2 regions of the Salinithrix halophila genome follow, and region 1 is predicted to be linked to the other one. Evidence: riboswitches for the same ligand, from Rfam matches in the RefSeq annotation. Region 1 holds a riboswitch; the other holds the start of a gene.
What was found. Region 1 has a riboswitch for cyclic di-AMP ahead of ACFOUO_RS03355 (potassium channel family protein). Riboswitches for the same ligand answer to the same signal wherever they lie in the genome.
Positions count from the first base shown of each region.

Region 2: linked by a shared signal. The riboswitch ahead of sleB (spore cortex-lytic enzyme) and the one ahead of ACFOUO_RS03355 (potassium channel family protein) in region 1 are both predicted to bind cyclic di-AMP.

Region 1 is NZ_JBHSAP010000007.1:246,141-255,352, forward strand. It holds gene ACFOUO_RS03325 (squalene/phytoene synthase family protein) at 1-190, opposite strand, end outside; gene mraY (phospho-N-acetylmuramoyl-pentapeptide-transferase) at 593-1,549, opposite strand; gene ACFOUO_RS03335 (amidase) at 1,820-3,229, shown strand; gene ACFOUO_RS03340 (helix-turn-helix domain-containing protein) at 3,429-4,757, shown strand; gene ACFOUO_RS03345 (sulfotransferase) at 5,228-5,989, opposite strand; gene ACFOUO_RS03350 (sulfotransferase) at 6,105-6,860, opposite strand; cyclic di-AMP (ydaO/yuaA leader) riboswitch at 7,155-7,289, shown strand; gene ACFOUO_RS03355 (potassium channel family protein) at 7,435-8,088, shown strand; gene ACFOUO_RS03360 (D-serine ammonia-lyase) at 8,216-9,212, opposite strand, start outside.
Region 2 is NZ_JBHSAP010000009.1:693,138-702,349, forward strand. It holds gene ACFOUO_RS09700 (fumarylacetoacetate hydrolase family protein) at 1-484, opposite strand, end outside; gene ACFOUO_RS09705 (MGDG synthase family glycosyltransferase) at 620-1,756, opposite strand; gene ACFOUO_RS09710 (small, acid-soluble spore protein, alpha/beta type) at 1,983-2,261, opposite strand; gene sleB (spore cortex-lytic enzyme) at 2,365-3,066, opposite strand; cyclic di-AMP (ydaO/yuaA leader) riboswitch at 3,068-3,207, opposite strand; gene ACFOUO_RS09720 (superoxide dismutase) at 3,330-3,944, opposite strand; gene ACFOUO_RS09725 (HAD family hydrolase) at 4,090-5,298, opposite strand; gene ACFOUO_RS09730 (hypothetical protein) at 5,505-6,101, opposite strand; gene ACFOUO_RS09735 (PAS domain-containing protein) at 6,231-7,412, opposite strand; gene ACFOUO_RS09740 (helix-turn-helix domain-containing protein) at 7,607-8,581, shown strand; gene ACFOUO_RS09745 (peptide ABC transporter substrate-binding protein) at 8,667-9,212, opposite strand, start outside.

The DNA.
Region 1 (9,212 bases):
GGTTAGCTTTTACATCAGAAGGAAGCGCAGGATCATCCTCGATTTCATCAATGGCCCTCATACAGAGATACGCAGAGGAAACCGCTTCTTTCAAGCCTTCCGGCAGACGGCTAATGGGAATGAAGAAGGTTCGGCTGGTCGCTTTCAGCATGGCCGAAGCCTCTTGATGTCGGTTTATTATTTTATCCATGTTTTCCTCCTTCCGGTTCACAAACTCTCACCTCATACGGATTCGGAGTTGTACTTCTAACAGAATACCATGCTGTCCCGCTTCTTGTAAGGTAAGAAGTGTGATTTGACACGGGGTTTTAATGACCACAGGATTCTATCTTTCCCCAATCAGCTGGTTCATTTACCTTCAAGGGTTCATCATCCCAAACCTTCCCCAACAAAAAGGCCCGCACTTCGCAGGCCTTGCATGGTTATGATAGGCTTCACAACCGCCCGCCGGAACACTGGGAATAAAAAAAGAATGCCCCGATCAAGGAGCAATGGGACATAGACCATTGGCAGGGCATGACCCTAGCCTAAGGTAAGTATACAGGATCAACGGAATGACAGTAAAAAAAAACCGGGTCCCTTATCACACGAATTAAGATAAATAAAGGCCCACACCGATTCCTGAGAAAAGCAGTTGGCAAAACCAAAACACGGTGACGATTTTCCGTTCTGACCAACCCAGCAATTCAAAATGATGATGAACAGGGCTCATGCGAAAAATCCGCTTTCCCCAAACTTTAAACGAGAACACCTGGACCATCACAGATAACATCTCCAATAGGAAAATCGCCGCAAAAACGGGCAGCAACTTTACGGTATCGGTGACCACCGCCACGGCGGCAACTCCACCACCCAAAGCGAGAGATCCGGTATCGCCCATGAAAATTTTGGCGGGATGCCAATTAAACAGCAAAAAGGCGGAAATCGCCCCTACCATCGATGCTGCAAACAAAACGACCACCGGGTTGTCCTGTTGTATCCCAATCCATATGTATACGCCATAAACGATCACGGAGGTCCCTGCCACCAAACCATCCAAGCCGTCGGTGTAGTTCACGGCATTGGAGACGATGACTAGAGTAAGGAGTAACAACCAGAAATACAAACTTTCTAGCGTAGTGGAAAATTGGATTTCAAACCCATGAATCGGATGATTCAAAAACAGAAAAAGAAAAACGGAACCCATGAAAAATTGCATTAGCAATTTTTGTTTGTTCGTCAGTCCCAGATTCCGTTTCATCGCCACCTTGACAAAATCGTCTAAAAAACCGACCAATCCGAAACCCAATGTAACGAATAACAAGAAGAGCAAGTCTTCTTCTATTCGATCCACACCCGTTGCCATACCGGTCACCCCTACCGTCACCACGGAAGCGGCGAGAAAAATCATCCCACCCATCGTCGGCGTTCCTGTCTTTTCATAATGCCTCTTCGGCCCTTCTTCTCGAATAGCCTGTCCCCATTCCATGTGTTTAAAAAAGGGTATCGCCCATCGACCCAAGATAACACTCAATCCAAATGATACAGCCACCTGTAAAAAGATCGACATCCCGTTCCACCCCTAGCTTCCATGTATAATGACAAGTGTAAAGGAGGAAGCGAAAGCGAAACTATCGATTCATATTACATCTAGCTTTAAAGTTTGTAAGGTTTGGAGACAGTATCTAACCATGAAAGTCTTTTAGCTTCCATCTCAAGGTGCTTTTTTTATTTTCCTTTCATGAAGACCAGCGGTCATGATACACTTTTTAATAAACGGAAATGATTCACTATTCTGGGTCTGAAACGGGACAGACCCTGACTAATCGAGGTGAATATCATGTCGATCCTGGACTTCGACGCCACGACAGTAGCCCGGAAGGTCCGCAATCGTGAACTCTCTTCCCTGGAAGCTACTGAAGCTTATATCACCCACCTGAAAAAGATCCAACCCCACCTTAACTGCTTGGTAGAGGAGCGCTTTGATCAAGCACGGGAGGAAGCCAGACAGGCTGATGAACAATTGAAACTCGGCAACGCCCGGGGCCAGCTGTTCGGAGTTCCGATCAGCATCAAAGAATCCTTTGATGTGAAAGGGATGCGGACGACCAGTGGCCTCTCCCATCGAAGAGATCATATCGCTGACCAAGATGCGACCATCGTTGCTCAACTTCGGAGAGAAGGCGCGATTATTCTGGGAAAAACTAACACTCCTTCCCTTTGTTTTTGTCAGGAAACAGAAAACAAGTGTTTTGGACGGACAAACAATCCCTGGGATGTGACTCGTACAGCGGGTGGTTCAAGCGGCGGTGAGGGAGCCTTGATCGCCGCCGGTGGAGCGGCAGTGGGGGTAGGCTCCGACGTCGGCGGCTCTATTCGCTTTCCCTGTCATTTTAACGGCGTCATCGGGTTTAAAAGCGGTCGTGGACAAGTTTCGCAAGCCGGTTCGTTCCCACCTATCCGGATTCCTTTGCAGGAGCGGATGCTCGGAATGGGAGCCATCGCCAAATCAGTCCGGGATGCACGCCTCATCCATTCCATTCTGGCTTCCCCTCCCCCATCGGACTCCCTGGATTCCTTCGAAATCGTTTTTCCTTTACACGATCAGCACTATCCCCTTCAGGAGGAAACCGCATCCTTAATGAAACAGGTCGTGCAAACCATGGATCGCCGTTTTTCCCTGACCGATCAGGAGCCGCCCTATTATCGGGAATCCGCCCAACTTTGGCAATGGATCATGTCCATCGATGGAGCCCATGATACGGCAACCATCGCTTTTGACGACAAGCCGATCCGTCCGATTTGGGAGTTTGCGAAGGAAATACTGGGGAAGAAGTCGGACTTGCACCGCTATCTGTCCTGGGCCCTCATCGGTGCCCGCTTATTTAAACCGAGCCAAAAACGGCTGGCCGCCATCCAACAGACCCTAACCGCCGGGGACCAGGAGCTGAACTCTTATTTCAACCGACGCCTGTTGATCCTTCCCGTTTACCACCGTACAGCCTTACCCCATGGCCAGCTATACCGGGAGATTTTCTCCATGCGCAAAACGTATCAAACCTATATGCCTTTTGTCGCCTATGCCAATGTATGGGGACTACCTTCACTCGTCATCCCGGTCGGCGAAGGAGAAGACGGCCTCCCGGCAGCCATCCAGGTGATCGGCGGCAATGGGAACGAGGAGACGATTTTCCAATTGGGGGAGTGGCTGGAACAAAAATTTCGCGGATATGTCCGTGCAGAAGTGTAAAAACCATGAGCGGCCCCTTGACCGGTGGATTACCGGGCAAGGGGCCGCTTCGCTGATGGAAAAGGTTATGTTCTCTACTGTCGCTAAAAGATTTTAAAGCGTTGTAGCTGAAAAAGGTGGATGTATACTATTTCCAAAAAACAAGCAGTTGGTATAAAATATAATTATTAATCCCAGGTAGCGGAAAGGTGGGCATAAATTGGAGTCCTTAGATATTCACGAGGTCGGTGAAATTATTCGAAAAGTCCGTAAAGAACGACGCCTTCGATTGGAGGATTTGGCTGACAAAAACATTTCTCCTGCCACCATAAGCAACATTGAAAGAGGCGTTCCCCATGTAGGGGTTGAAAAAGCACTCTACCTTCTGAATAAGTTGAATATCCCATTGGAACAAGTACCGGAAATCTTGCTGGGTGAGCAGAAAGAATTGAAGAAACTACAATTTTATTTGTTCCAAACGGAAACCCTAAGGGATATCGGGGAAGCTGAAAAAGCATTAAAAAAGCTGGACCAAATAACCCTTGACGATTCCCATCCCTATGCAGCCTACTACCATTACATCAAGGGGAAGTGCTATAGCAGTCAACGGAATTGGAAAAGAGCAGAGCGCTCTTTCTTTAACGCGATTCGATTGGGTAGTCAGACAAATTCCAACATAGAAGCTGCTGCTTTTACGGAATTGAGCCTTTGCCTTTACTATCAAAATGATATGGAACAGGCATTGCAGTACGCAGAAAGCGGGATCGATGCATTCAAAGATAACGGGGATCGACCGCAATTCAAATACCTTCTCAAACGGAATAAAGCGATCTACCTGGAGAGATTAGGCCGCCTCGGGGAAGCTATCGGGGTCGTCCATGAAATATGGGATGAGTTGCCTCATATCGAGCAAACAGAAACCCTTCTATCCTTTTATTGGCTTCGGGCTGAATTATGCCGACGTACAGGTGTATTGGATCAAGCGATTGAATACGCAGAAATCGGCCTGGAAAAAGCGAGAATGAATCATCAATATACAATGATATTTGATTTTTGGACAGTGTTGGGTAGCGTTTACATGCAACAAAAAGACTGGGAACAGGCTGAAGAATGTTTTGATACGGCACTCCATTTGCAGGGGAAGCTCCCCAAAGAAGATGAGGATAAATTTATTACGACATATGCCCGGTTGGGCCTCCTCTATCTAAAAGAAAAAAGAAATAACGAAGCCAAGCAGGCCATTAACAGAGCCATTCAACTTGGCGAAAAACATAATGATGTCCCTCAATTAACTTATGCTCTACAAGTGATGGGAGACTTTCATCGACTACAAAACGAGAAATCAGAAGCTATCGCCTTTTATCGACGAGGGGCCGAAATTGCAGAGAAACACGGTCTTAAGAAAAGAGCATATAAAAACATGCTCCATTTGGCTCAATGTTTGGAAAATATTAGCGACAAGGAATTTCAGCAAATAACACGAAATATGTATCAACTACAAATTGAATTACAAACTGAGGAGGACATCACCTTTGAGAAAGTGGAGTAAAAGATCATTCGTTGCTCTCATTGCGGCGCTGTTCATCACTGTCAGCTTAAACACCTCTCCACAAGTAAGCTATGTAGAGTTAACCCATTCACAAGACAGCAAACCCGGCAGCGGCTAAAAATAAGAGCCTGGAAAGTACCTTCAATCTCTCGAATACATGGGATGTCAATTGGCATAATTAATCGTTTGGATCCGGATATCCAAAATGGGCAAAAAGAAGCAGAGGAATACTTGTTTCCTAGGGGTAATCCTGGGTTTTCTTTATGGAAGGCTCATGGATTATCGAGCCCTATATTTTTGTACATGGTAATTGATTCATAGGCAAGAGAGAACGAAAAAGCCTCACTGCCTGGGCCGAGTTTACGAGCAACGGGGGTCTAGATGCAACAAGTTGGCGCCTTCGAAGGGACGCCCTTTTCGAACCCGACAAACCCAGCTAGATTAGCTGGGTTTGTCGGGTTCGGCCCGAATTACAGCTTTACTTCAAATCCGAAACTACGTACGGCTTGGAAATGCTTTTCGTTAAAAATACTTAAATCATGTTTTTTATACCGTTCAAAGGACTCCGGTTTCCGAACAATGCGGGACAGCGGATGGATATCCATTTCATTCACATCCAACCCCAAAAAACGGATCAATTTTTGGATCTCCATTTTGGGGTTAAGACAAAGCTGGTCGTAATTGAGCACGAAAAACCGGTTGCCCAAAAGCTTATTCCCCAGCCTGATCGATCTTCGATTGGATTTAATCCAATAGTTCAATTGGGCGATAGGGAGATATTTTTTATCTTTGGGCATCTCAATGTTAAAGCGCTTCCCCCAAAGACGAAGCTGCCGTTTGTTTTCACTGAACGCCATGTCTAACCCATTCCGTATGACTAGGATATATTTGAGTGAGTCAAAGTGTCTATTCAATGTTTTTAAATAGAGATGCGTAAAGGGGTTTTTAAATCCCCACCCGATATACCGTGTATAATCAACTGCATGAGAATGGAGCATCTTTCTCTTAAATTCCCGCAAAAGAGCTTGTTGTCTCGTTAGGGGTGTGCGTATGAAACGTTTTCCATTTAGCCATTGATTATCATTGGATTTCAACTGATTCGGTTTATTGCCGTCATCCACTCCCATATAAAAGCCCAGTTGTTTCAACAATTCCGCAACCACTCTGGTTCCGCTTCCCCCGACCCCACCAATTACAACCGGCCCTGGTAATCCTTCCGCTGAATGAGCCAAAGATGGTTTCGCTCCTTTCTTTTGGCTTTCTATCATCCTATGTGCTTTGTTTGCTAACAAAACCCTACACTTGGTTTATCGTGTAGGGGCCATTTTTCGCTCGTTATCAGCGATTTTATTTTTCTATTGTAAACCCGAAACTTCGGACGTCTTGGACATGTTCTTCGTTAAAAATACTTAAATCATGTTTTTTATACCGTTCAAAGGACTCGGGTTTCCGAACAATGCGAGACAGCGAATCGATATCCGTTTCATTCACATCCAACTCCAAAAAACGGATCAATTTTTGGATTTCCATTTTGGGGTTAAGACAAAGCTGGTCGTAATTGAGCACGAAAAACCGGTTGCCCAAAAGCTTGTTACCCAGTCTGATCGATCTACGATTCACTTTGATCCAATAGTTGAGTTGGGCAACAGGCAGGTATTTATCATCTTTGGGAATCTCAATGTTAAAACGACTCGCCCAAAGATGTAGCTGCCGTTTGTTTTCACTAAACGCCATGTCCAACCCATTTCGTATGACATGAATATATTTGAGTGAACGAAAATGCTTATTCATCGATTTTAAATAGAGATGGATCCAAGGGGCTTTAAACCCCCATCCGATATAGGGAGTGTAATCAACGTTATAACGATGGACCATCCCTTTTTCAAATTCTTTTAGGATGTGCCGATGTCTCGATCGAGGGAGACGGATAAAAAGCTTTTTCTTCCTATTTAATGAGATATTATCTTTTTCAACACTTTCCGATCCCATGTAAAAGCCCAGTTGCTTTAACAATTCCGCAACCACTCTGGTTCCGCTTCCCCCTACCCCACCGATCGCAACCGGCCCCGGCAATCGCTTCATTGGTTTTTTTCGAAGCTTCATCTTCACCTATGGTTTATCTCCTTTCTCCCATTTATATCATCCTATGTGTTTTATTCACTAGTGTTCTAGGTTGGATGCAAAAGCACGCGAATACCCTGTCTTGGGTATTTACCATGCGGAGGTTTTGCCTTTTTCGACAACTAAACAAAACCTCACTATCGGTTACAGGTTTATTTGAATGTTGGGTTTTATTTTTGGTTGTAAAACCTCTGTCTAGATCATCGAAAAGTACTTGACAACATGATTGTTATGGCAGTAAATTAGGTTCATATTTCGTCAAACGCTGATAAAGCGCCATTCTATTCGCTGAATCCGTAAGGAGCGGGGGACCCGACTTTCTTGGGGTGAATCCTGTACCGCACAGGTAGGGCAAACTCTCCATCAGCCCGAATCCGTCAGCTAACCCCGTAAGCGTTCCGGAGAGGGAGTGGTGGTTTCTTTTGTATGGTTTTCAACCAGCCACCGAAGTGACCCACTTCGATGGCTTTTTCTATGAAGGCGTTCCTCCTTAATCTTCTTGACTCTAAAGAAATGATCGTAGACTCCACTTTGAATGCAGCAAAGGAGAATCGGCATGAACAAACAATTTGCGGTTATTGGACTCGGTCGATTCGGCAGCAGTGTCGCAAAGACCCTTCATGATATGGGATATGAAGTGATGGCCATCGACAAGGATCCCCAGCAGGTCCAGGCTTTTTCTCAGATCGTCTCCCACGCAGTCGAAGCGGATTCCACCGATGAACATGCGTTGAGGGCGCTTGGGATCCGCAATTTTGACGTTGTGGTTGTTTCCATCGGAGAAGACATCCAATCCAGCATTATGACTACCCTGGTCCTTCAAGAGTTGGGCGTAAAAAAAGTAGTGGTAAAAGCACGGAACGACCTCCATGGAAAAGTTCTCTACAAGATCGGTGCTCATAAAGTGGTTTATCCGGAGCGAGACATGGGGGTACGGGCTGTTCACAACCTCATCTCTCCCAACATCCTCGACTACATCGAACTGGCAGACGATTACAGTATTATTGAAATGAGTGCTGGAAAATTTTTCGCAGGAAAGACACTAGAGGAAATCGATATCCGGGCTCAATTCGGCTGCAATGTCATGGCCATTAAAAGCGGTCCACACATCAATATCGCTCCCTTGGCGGACGATACCATCCATGAGGGAGACATCCTCGTCATGATCGGACACAACAATGACCTGAAGAAGTTGGAGGAAAAAGCGTAAACGCGGCGCTCATGGAGTGTTAACGATATGGAAGACGCCGGGGCCGGTTTAAAAACCGCTGATCGATTAGAAAAAAGCCGGGCGAGGGTTGACCTCCGCCCGGCTTTTCTATTTTCGTCTTTTATCCCTAACCATTGGAACCCGATCCTTTGGCCATGTATTCGGACATGATAGGTTCAGGCACCATGCTTCCTCCAGTTGCCCATACCATATGCGTGCTGTTTCCCAGCTTGTCGATCAGGCCATGCTCTTTCAAATACGAGACGCCAGCATTCGAATGCAAGAGTCGATAAGGCCCGGGCATTCCCGCCAAAGCGGAGGGCTCCAACTCAATGTTTTCCTTCTTGCTCAACGTATACAACAGGGTATACAAGGTCTCGTCATCCACGGTAAAGGTTCCGCTTAACAGCGGTTCGATGATTTTACCGACAAAACGAGAGGGCCTGCCTACAGCGAGGCCGTCCGCAGAAGTCTTGTTATCGATCCCAAAATCCTGTACAGAAACCTGATCATGAAGCCCAGTCAGCAAACCCAACAGCATACTGGGTGAATGAGTTGGTTCGGAAAAAAAGCAGTGTACATGCTCCTTGTAGATCTGCTTTAAGCTGAAAGCGATACCGCCAGGGCCTCCACCTACGCCGCACGGCAAATAGACGAATAAAGGGTGATCCTGGTCAACAGGTATTTCCAACCTCTCCAACTGCCCCTTTAATCGAAAAGCTGCCACTGCATATCCCAAAAACAGTCGTTTGGAATTCTCATCATCGATAAAATAACAGGTTGGATCCGCTTCTGCCTGCTTCCTCCCTTCTTCCACCGCTTTGCTGTAATCGGTAGCGTGTTCAACGACCGAAACCCCTTTGCTTCGAAGCAAGTCCTTTTTCCACTGCTGGGCGTCTGCCGACATATGCACCGTCACCGAAAACCCCAACTTTGCACTGATGATACCGATGCTTAAGCCGAGATTCCCGGTCGATCCCACCACGATGGAATAATTAGAAAAAAACTGACGAAATCGATCAGAGTGAAGAACGGTATAATCGTTATGAACCGAAAGCATTCCGTGTTGCATGGCTAGTTCTTCCGCATGGGCCAATACTTCGTAAATGCCACCCCTCGCTTTG
Region 2 (9,212 bases), on a different contig from region 1:
CAACCTCCTCGTCCGGCCCGAGGATCGAATGGGGGTTGGAAAAGTAAAAGGCCGGAAATTCATACCACTCGGGAACCATATCCAGCCCCCTCCGGGCCCGGGCCGTTTTTACATGTTGCTCAAAAGCGTAGAAATCCCGAAAAGAGCGCGGATTGGGCAGAGGAGCCGCTAACCGGACTTCGGCAAGAGATAAGGCGACTGGTTCCCCTTCCACCTTCAATGCTGCTGGATCCCTGCCAGATACCGCATCGACCGTCCGGCTCAATTCAGACATCCCTTCTTCCCCCGCCTCCAGTAGTTCCCTCATCGACAAAGGAAGAACGCGAGAAATAGGCACACCCTGCTCCAGGGCTGCCCACTCCTGGGCAAACCCGATATCCACAACGTAGTCCCCTTCGATCCATCCCACCCGTCCCCCGGCTGGTTCACCGAAGGTACTGACGGTCAGTTCCGTATCTTTGATGATATAGGTCACTAATTTCATCCCATGCCTCCTTAAAGCCTGGCTTGGGTGGCAAACCCCCACGCCGGTGATTCTTAAGGTTTACATTCGCCGGTATTTAGAGCCAACCCTTTTTCCCATACTAAAAAGCCCTCCCGTATGGAAGGGATTTTGGGACTACAAGACGGAGTCCAGGACAGCCTCACGGCGAATCCGCAGGCTTTCATGGACGATTCGGTCCGCCGCTTCCGGGGAGGCCAATTCCTCCAAGCGGCGTGCCATCGTCCTCCGTTCCTCCGGGTGAGCCAGTAAAGCGGCTGCCTCTTTACAAACCGTTTCTGGACGGACAGTGAGGGCACCTCCATTCCGGATTAGATAATCCCGGTTGGCCTCTTCTTGGCCGGGTAGCGCATCGAAAAGCAGCATGGGTAAGCCCTTGTTCATCGCCTCCGTCACAGTCAAACCACCCGGCTTAGTGACCAAAAGATCAGCCGCGTCCATCAGCAAAGGCATATCGTCTCGATATCGAAGAATATGGATACCGTTTTCCCCGTCAAATCGGGCCGTAAGTTCCCTGTAGAGCTTCTCATTCTTCCCGGTAAGTACCCAGATCCGGGCCGGTGGTTTTAAACGGGAAAGTTCGTCTACCAAACGCGGCAACGGTCCATATCCCAACCCGCCTCCCATCACCAGCACCATGGGCTCATCCTTAGAAACCCCAGCTTGAATACGTGCCCGGATCTGAGAATTTCGCTTATGAAAGGCCGAGGCACTGGGGATACCTGCCTCCAGGATGCGACAGCCGGTTTGCCACATCAGGCGCTTTTGTTCCCGTTCATTCACCAGACGACGAGGGATACACAAAAGATCAGGTGCTTGGGCGAACCACATCGCATGAACTTCATAATCCGTCACCACACCGGTAGTAGGCAGCCCTCTCCAACAAGCTGGGAGCATTAAAAATCCGAAAGGATGAGTACTGATAATCCGGGTGGGGTGAAAGCGTTCCAGAAGGTGATTCAACTTTTTGCGGATCATCCAACCCGTTTTCTCGATAAACTCGGAGGAAACATACCGAATAAAACGGGAATGAGACGTACGGTCATATAAAAAGGTGTACAAGGACGGAAATCTCATCATCATCCGGATGTATCCAGACTGGAGGAAAGGATGAAAGGTACCCGGAACCAATTCCAACAAATCAACAGCCAGCGCCTCTGTGTCTGGCATATTCCTACAACGAGACACCAACGCGTGGGCCGCGGCGTTATGCCCCGTTCCGAAGCCCATCGTCAGAATCAAAACGCGTTCCAATTTGATCCCTCCCGCCTTACTGTCTTTTCATTATGACGGATTTAAACGGAAAAAACCCACAGGACTTCACACGATTTAACAAAAAATTAACCCTGCATAGGGCCCATATTCCATTTTTCCCCCAATCCATCCCATGTAGCATTGAAGCCAATTGGAAATATATACCTTTCCGAAATAGGACAGAGGAAAGGCCCCAAAAAACAGGGCCTGAAGGTTAAAACGCCGTTTATTTTCGGCGGGCCAATTCCTCTTCGGCCATCCGGATCATTTCCTTTACCATTTGTCCCCCGACAGGTCCGCCTAAACGGCCCGCCTCCTCCGTTGTCAGATCCCCATTATACCCCGTTTGATAAGGAATTCCCGCTTCACGGGCCATTTCCACTTTCATCGTTTCGGGATCTTGGGGAGCCATCCCCGATTGCTGGCTCATCACTTGCTTCTTCAGACGTTCTACCCCGTCCCGCGCTTCGGGAACCAGCAACTGTCGGCGTCGTCTCCTCGCCATTCCCATTCACCCCCTCTAAGATATCATTCCCAGAGGACTCGGTCACTGTTCCGCCAAAAAAAGGAGCATACGATTATTCGCATGCTCCGGTGTTTCACTTGATTTAATTGGTAAAGATGTGGTTCCCGATTTTGGTGATTTGCGGGCGGGTCCAGATCCATTTGCTGGTGGCGGTATCTGGATTGAAGTAGAACATCGCCCCTTGAGAAGGATCCCATCCTTTAACCGCAGCTTTAGCAGCTTTATAGGACTCCGATTTCGGATTCAACCAGATCTGCCCGTCATCCACTGCGGTGAAGGCGCCTTTTTCCATGATGACACCTTTAGCGGTATTCGGGTACTTGGAAGATTCCATCCGGTTCAAAATGACAGATGCAACAGCCACTTTCCCTTTAAAGGATTCGCCGCGGGCTTCACCATGTACAGCACGGGCAATCCAATTCACGTCCTGCTGACTGACAGAAGCTTTTTTGGATGCCCCGGATTTAGCCGGCTTCGCTTTCCCCGTTGCCTTCTTCAACTGACTCCAGGTTTGCGGACCCGAAATCCCGTCAATGCGAAGGTCGTTTGCTTTTTGGTATTGAATCACGGCTTTTTCAGTCTCCAGACCGTAAATGCCGTCCAATTTAATTTGGTAACCCAGCTTGATCAGCCGGTTTTGCAGATCCCAGACATCACCATTTTGACTCCCATAGTGAATCTGGGTCGGTGCCGCCGCTTCCGCTTGCTGGGAGCCAAAAGGAAGCACGGAACCAATTGCTGCCACAGCAAAAGCAGCACTTAAAGCCAATACTTGCTTTTTCATGGCACATCCTCCTTAGAGCCTCCGAGGTTAGTTGTCGGGTTCGGGCTAAGGATCCCGGCTGCGGCAGCAGCTTCACCCCTCTATCTGATTATCCCCCGTACCTGTAAGTCATTTTTTTACAGGATTCGGCTAATTTCACAATGTCCATTATATATAGGTCTTCCGACCTACCTCAACACTCAATGATTGTAACTTAAGGAAAACAATTCCTAATCCAAAACAAAAAAACGCAACGACTGAAAGCCGCTGCGTCGGATGAATCATTACTTGGCAGATTGGTAACGCTTGTTGACTTCATCCCAATTGACCACGTTCCAGAAAGCTTTGATGTATTCAGGACGTTTGTTTTGGTATTTCAGGTAGTAAGCGTGCTCCCACACATCCAGGCCCAAGATCGGTGTATGTCCGTCTGTGAGAGGGCTGTCTTGGTTCAAGGTGTTGGTGATGGCGAGGCCGCCTTCTTTTTTGACTACCAACCAAGCCCAGCCGCTACCAAAACGACCGACGGCTTCGTTGGAGAACTGTTCCTTGAACTTCTCAAAACTTCCGAAGGTATCGTTGATTGCTGAGGCCAGTTCGCCGGTGGGTTCACCGCCGCCGTTCGGACTGAGGATTTGCCAAAAGAGCGAGTGGTTTACGTGGCCTCCCCCATTGTTCCGAACCGCAGTTCGGATTTCCTCGGGAACTTGGTTCAAACCAGCGATCAAGTTATCCACGGACTTGCTTTGTAGCTCCGCATGACCCTCCAGAGCAGCGTTCAGTTTATCCACATACGTTTTGTGGTGACGTCCGTGGTGAATTTCCATCGTTTGGGCATCAATATGAGGTTCCAGAGCGTCCGTCGGATAAGGGAGTGCGGGCAGTTCAAATTTTGCCATCAAAAAACCCTCCTCGAGTATGTAGGTGCTGGGAGATGACGGCTTTCCAATCTAATAGAAAGCCCGTCTCCCATGCGTTTCCCGTTTTTATTATGCAGAAAACATCCAGGAATATCAATAAAGCTGTTAAAAAGATTGCCGCTCTTTACGATTGAGAAGCACCAGGCTCCGGTTGTCCTTCGGTTTGCTCTTCCTCCCGGCGGCGCTCCTCTTCTTCCAACGCATCGATGACACCGGTCAGCTCCGTCACATCATTCAGGATATAATCAGCATTGAGCTGTTCAAATTTCGCTCGGGCTTTTTCCCCGGTAAGGCCAGTAAGCGTTACAGCGAAATCACATCCCATATCCCGGGCAGCCAACAGGTCAGCAACTGAATCCCCGACGACCAGCACTCGGTCCCCATCAGGGAGGGGCAGACGAGCAGCGACACTTTTAGCGTCGGAAGCATCCCGTCCATAGAAAGCTTTCAAATAAGTAAATGGCTTGGGTTTCCCTAAAGGAGCGTAATCCTGGTAAACCTCCTCCGCCTGCTGAACGTCACTCGCTGTCACGATCCGATTGGAATCAAACGCGGACCAAAGGTCGAGCGCAGCTAGCGGAACCTCTGTCTCCACCGCCGGTCGGCCGGTACCGATGCCCAGAGCAATGCCGCGGCTGGCGAGATTATCCAGCACTTCCCGGATGGCTGAGGGTTCTGCGAGGGGGATCTCCTGCTCGAGAAAACCCTTTTTTTCCGGGAAGAGAGCCGCTTTTCTCTCCACTTTTTCAAATAGTTCCCGTCCCAAATACCATTCCTGGTACACTTCTCTGCCTAACTTCCAGAGTGTTCCTCCGTGGGAGAAGGAAGTGGTGCGTACTTCTGACCACCGGTAGGCCAGTTGATCCAAACTTTCCAGAAGGTCCGCTTCTTCTTCTAGATCTTGCAGAGATTTGACGATTCCGCCAAAATCCGGTTCGTAAGCAATTCCTTCGCTTCGCACCATCTCACCGATTTGAACAAGTGCTTTCCGACCGAGGGGGCGCTGCAAAATCTCCTCCACCGTGGCGGACTGTTTTTCGTGCAAGAGGTACAAGAGACGCTGGAGCTGGTAGCCAAATAGGAGGCTGACCATATCCCAGTTGGAATTCATCCCACGGGATTTGAGCCACTCGAGGACCTGGTCTTCATCCATCACGGTTTGCCGAATACGAAGGATTTCCTCTTCCGGAGGGTTCGGATTAAACGATTCTCCAGCCAGTCCGAGGCCCCCTTCGCTGTACAGCAATTCCCATACGGAGAGCGTTGTTGTGTCAAAGCAGCGTTTCTCACTCAAAAGCACCCCGTCCACATCGAACAAGATCACCTGATACATCTTCCTGTACCTCCCCCGTTTGTTTCTTCCTAAAAGAATAAGGACATTACCCTATTACTTTATCAGAGGATGGGGGAAAGCCCAAACGGATCAACGAACAGGGAAAAACAGGAATTTAGCAAAAGACATACAAACAGCCGGATTTGAGAGGTTAATGTCCGATAAACCCTCCCTTCCGGCTGTTTTCCAGTGATTTCGTTTTCTGATCACGCGGGTGCCCCGCCACCAGCTCCCCACAATATCTCGCGCAACCGCTGTACCCGATATTCCCAATCCCCTTTCCAGCCTTCTTCCCGGGCTAATTTAGCCAGGTAGAGGGCCTCCTCATACTGGCCTTCCTCTTCCCTGATCGATACCAGATAATCGTACCCCAGGTGTTCCGGTAATTCTCCGGTAAAGGGGTCATTCTGATAGGCCCTGAGTGCTACCGGTACATATTGGATCTGGAGCTGACAATACTCAACCACCCGGTCTAACGCCTGGATATCCATTTCGCGGAAACTGTAGAATTTCCGGATTTGTTCACCGAAATGTTCATGGAGGCTGAGGAATTTTTGCGCTTTGAAATGCCGGTGCATCATGGGGTCCGGGTGTGCCCGTTTGGCTTTCTCATATTCCGTCTTCGCATTTTGGTAAATATCCGCCTCTTGGGCTGTCAGGCACATTTCGAACCGGCAATTTTCATCTTCATAGTTGAATTTGGCCACATAGGGCAGATGAGTCGGGTCTTCGGTGTTCTCCCACGCCCGGGTGATCACGATTTTTTCTTTTTTCCGGGGCGGAATTTTGGGCAAATCCAACATCTTCTCATGTCCCCCCAACGACTAGAATCGATCATGACAAGTTCTTGGGAGACTTTTTCCCTGTCGAACCCTTCTTCTAAACGATACCGGGAACGGAACAAAATGAACAGACCTACCACGGGCAGAAGTTCAACCAGTGGTCCGAATCTCGATGCAAAGAGCCGAAATATCGTCCCTGCGGCACTCAGACTGGGAAAGGTCCTGGAGCCAATTTACCGTTCTATCAAAATTGGACGAAAATCTTTTCATAGGAGAGGGGAGAAGATCGAAAAGACCGTCGCTAAAGAAAAAGAATGAATCCCCCTGTTTGAAGGGGATTTCCCCTTGTTGGAAGGACGTTCCTTCAAAGACCCCCAAAAACATTCCCGGGGCACTCACCAGGCCGTTATGCTTCAAGGTCGATGCGAGAAAATAGTTGATTCCCCCCGCTGAATAAGTAAGAACCTTCCTCCTGAAATCCAACTCAAATGCGATCGCAGCGATAAAATACTCATCAGCCAAATACGGCAGGCAGGCATTGTTTACCCAACCCAATTTCTCTGCTAGGGTGAGATTCTTTTTCGAGGCCTGCTCAAATAACACCCGCAGAGCGGAAGATTGCAAAGCCGTGGCTACACCATGCCCCATGATATCGTAGAGGTACCCGGACAACACGCTTTGCTCCTCATCCCAGTAAAAATCGTAGCTATCGCCGCTAATGAAAGCGTAGGGAATGTAGAGCGGTTCGATTCGAAACCGTTCATTGTCTATGCGGGAAGGAAGCATCGCCCGCTGCACTTTGGCAGCTAAGGCCATATCCTGCTTGGCCTGCACGCGGAGGGTCACATCTGTCTGGAGGCCGATATAGTAAACGAGATCTCCTTTTTCATCGGTAACGGGGTTAATCTTCAGTTCGTTCCAAAAAAGGGATCCGTTTTTACGGCGGTTGAGAAGAATCGTCGTGATCGATTGCCCGTTATGGATCGCTTCCCGGAGTTTATGGACAGCTTGCCGATCGGTGTTTTCACTTTGCAGGAATCGACAATTCTTTCCGATCACATCTTCGGGTGTGTATCCGGTCAATTCCGTGAAACCAGGATTAACATACACAATCGGATTATCTGGTAGGCGTGGATCCGTTATACAAACACCGGCGGACATGTTCTCGATCGCCAAGGCAAATTGGTTGTCCAGGAGCAGTTCCAATCCCGACACCTTCTTCCCGTGCCCGCTTGCGGGATGATTGTAAGACAATTCAATTCCTTCAGATAAAAAATCCTTTTTTATGGCCTGCCGCCATCCCGATCCAGCTTTGTCTTTATCATACCACATTTTTCGCGCCTTCCCCGGCTCCCAAACGCAAAAATCAACAAAAAACAAGGACAAAAATAAACGAGAATGACCCTTCTCCGGGTTTCCGTTTGCTTCAGTTGCCCGCGCTTTTTCCCCTATTTAAGAAGGAACCGCGCCCGCTTGGGAGAAAAGGTATAGAACAAAGATTTCTTATAGGAAAGGGGCGCGACCCAATGCCGTTTCAACAACACGATGGTGACAAGCACACCCCGGAAGAAACGGAAACACTATACACCCTGAAAGAAGCGGCCCGAATGCTCCATGTGAGCGAACAGGCTCTCCGCCAGGCCATCGAGGAAGGAATCTTCCGAGGAGTGGAGAAAAACGGGAAAGACTTGCTCCCCGAAACAGAGTTGGACCGAGCTAGACAACTTCTTGAACAGAACCACTTGGCCCAGACCGTCGAAGAAATGGTTGAACCCGAACCGGAGGAAGCTTCTTTCACAAAAGTAGATACGACCCAGCGGGAAAAAGAAGCTCAGGACATTCATGAGATCATCCCCCTGGACCCCCAGGAAGGCCGAAAGGATACATCCGATTGGAACCAGAAATGGAGAGCCGCCTTTGAGCGAATTACTGAACAGATTCGAAAGATCCGGATAAAGAAGCCTCTATCCCGCACCCGGGTGAACGAATGGGTGGAAGGATTCTTCCGCCTGATCGAATCCAAGAAAAAGAAAGAAGTACAGGAGGAGTTTGAAAAACGGGAAGTCAGCCTAAAACTGGGCTTTATAACAGGGAAGAACGAAATGTTCTGCGATTTTTGCGAAGTGAACGACCACTTTTACCCCGGGGCTATTTTCGCCGACATCTATGTAGATGGCGCCCTTAAGTGGATGATGTGCCCCAATTGCCTCAACTATTGTCGGCAACAGGCTAATGGCTCGATGGAACATAATGTACGTGCGCGGTTTAACCAACTGGCCCACCGATTGGAACGGGAAGCCCGCCGTGCACGGCAGCTTGCTGCTGCGGAGGATTTCCGGGTCCCTCATCCCCATGAATGGGAGGCCTGGGAAACCGCATCCCTCGCCATGCAGGAAGTAGCCACTTCTCATTATCCTATCGATGGATTCGGGGAAGAAAACTCCGACTCTGATAGCGACGAGATGGTTGACGAGACGGAACAGGAGGGCCCTTCGAAATAGGCACGGGAAATAACGAAACGCAAAAGAAGAGAGCGACTTCCTAAAGGAAGACGCTCTCTTCTTTCATCGATCGATCCCCCTCAAACTACTTGGTTAATTCCACCCGGCTATAATCATTAGGGCCAACCTTGTGTCGAATGAGTTGTTTCACTTCAGGTTTCTCCAAAACAAGGGTGTTGTAGTAGTAGACAGGAAAGATCGGCATTTCGTCAAAAAGGATTTTTTCCGCTTTTGCTAAATACGCCGTCCGTTTGGCGTCGTCCCCTTCTCGAAAGGCCATTTGTAAGAGCTTATCGTATTCCTCGTTACTCCAGTTGGTCCGGTTGACAGGATGATCGGTCTGAAAACTCTCCAGATAGTTGTAAGGATCGTTATAATCCGCTAAAAAGCTGGAACGGGAGAACTGATAATTTTTCGAACGTTGGTTTTCGAAAAAGACTTTAGATTCCTGGCTCCGCAATTGGATGGAAACCCCCAGATGTTTCCGATACATCTCCTGTAGGGCTTCCGCCTCTGCTTTGTTCTTGTCGTTGTTACTGAAGAGGAGGGTCACCTTCGGAAGCTCGTCCCACCCTTCTTCTTTCATCCCCTCTTTTAAGAGCTTCTTAGCCTCATCGAACTGGGCGTCCTC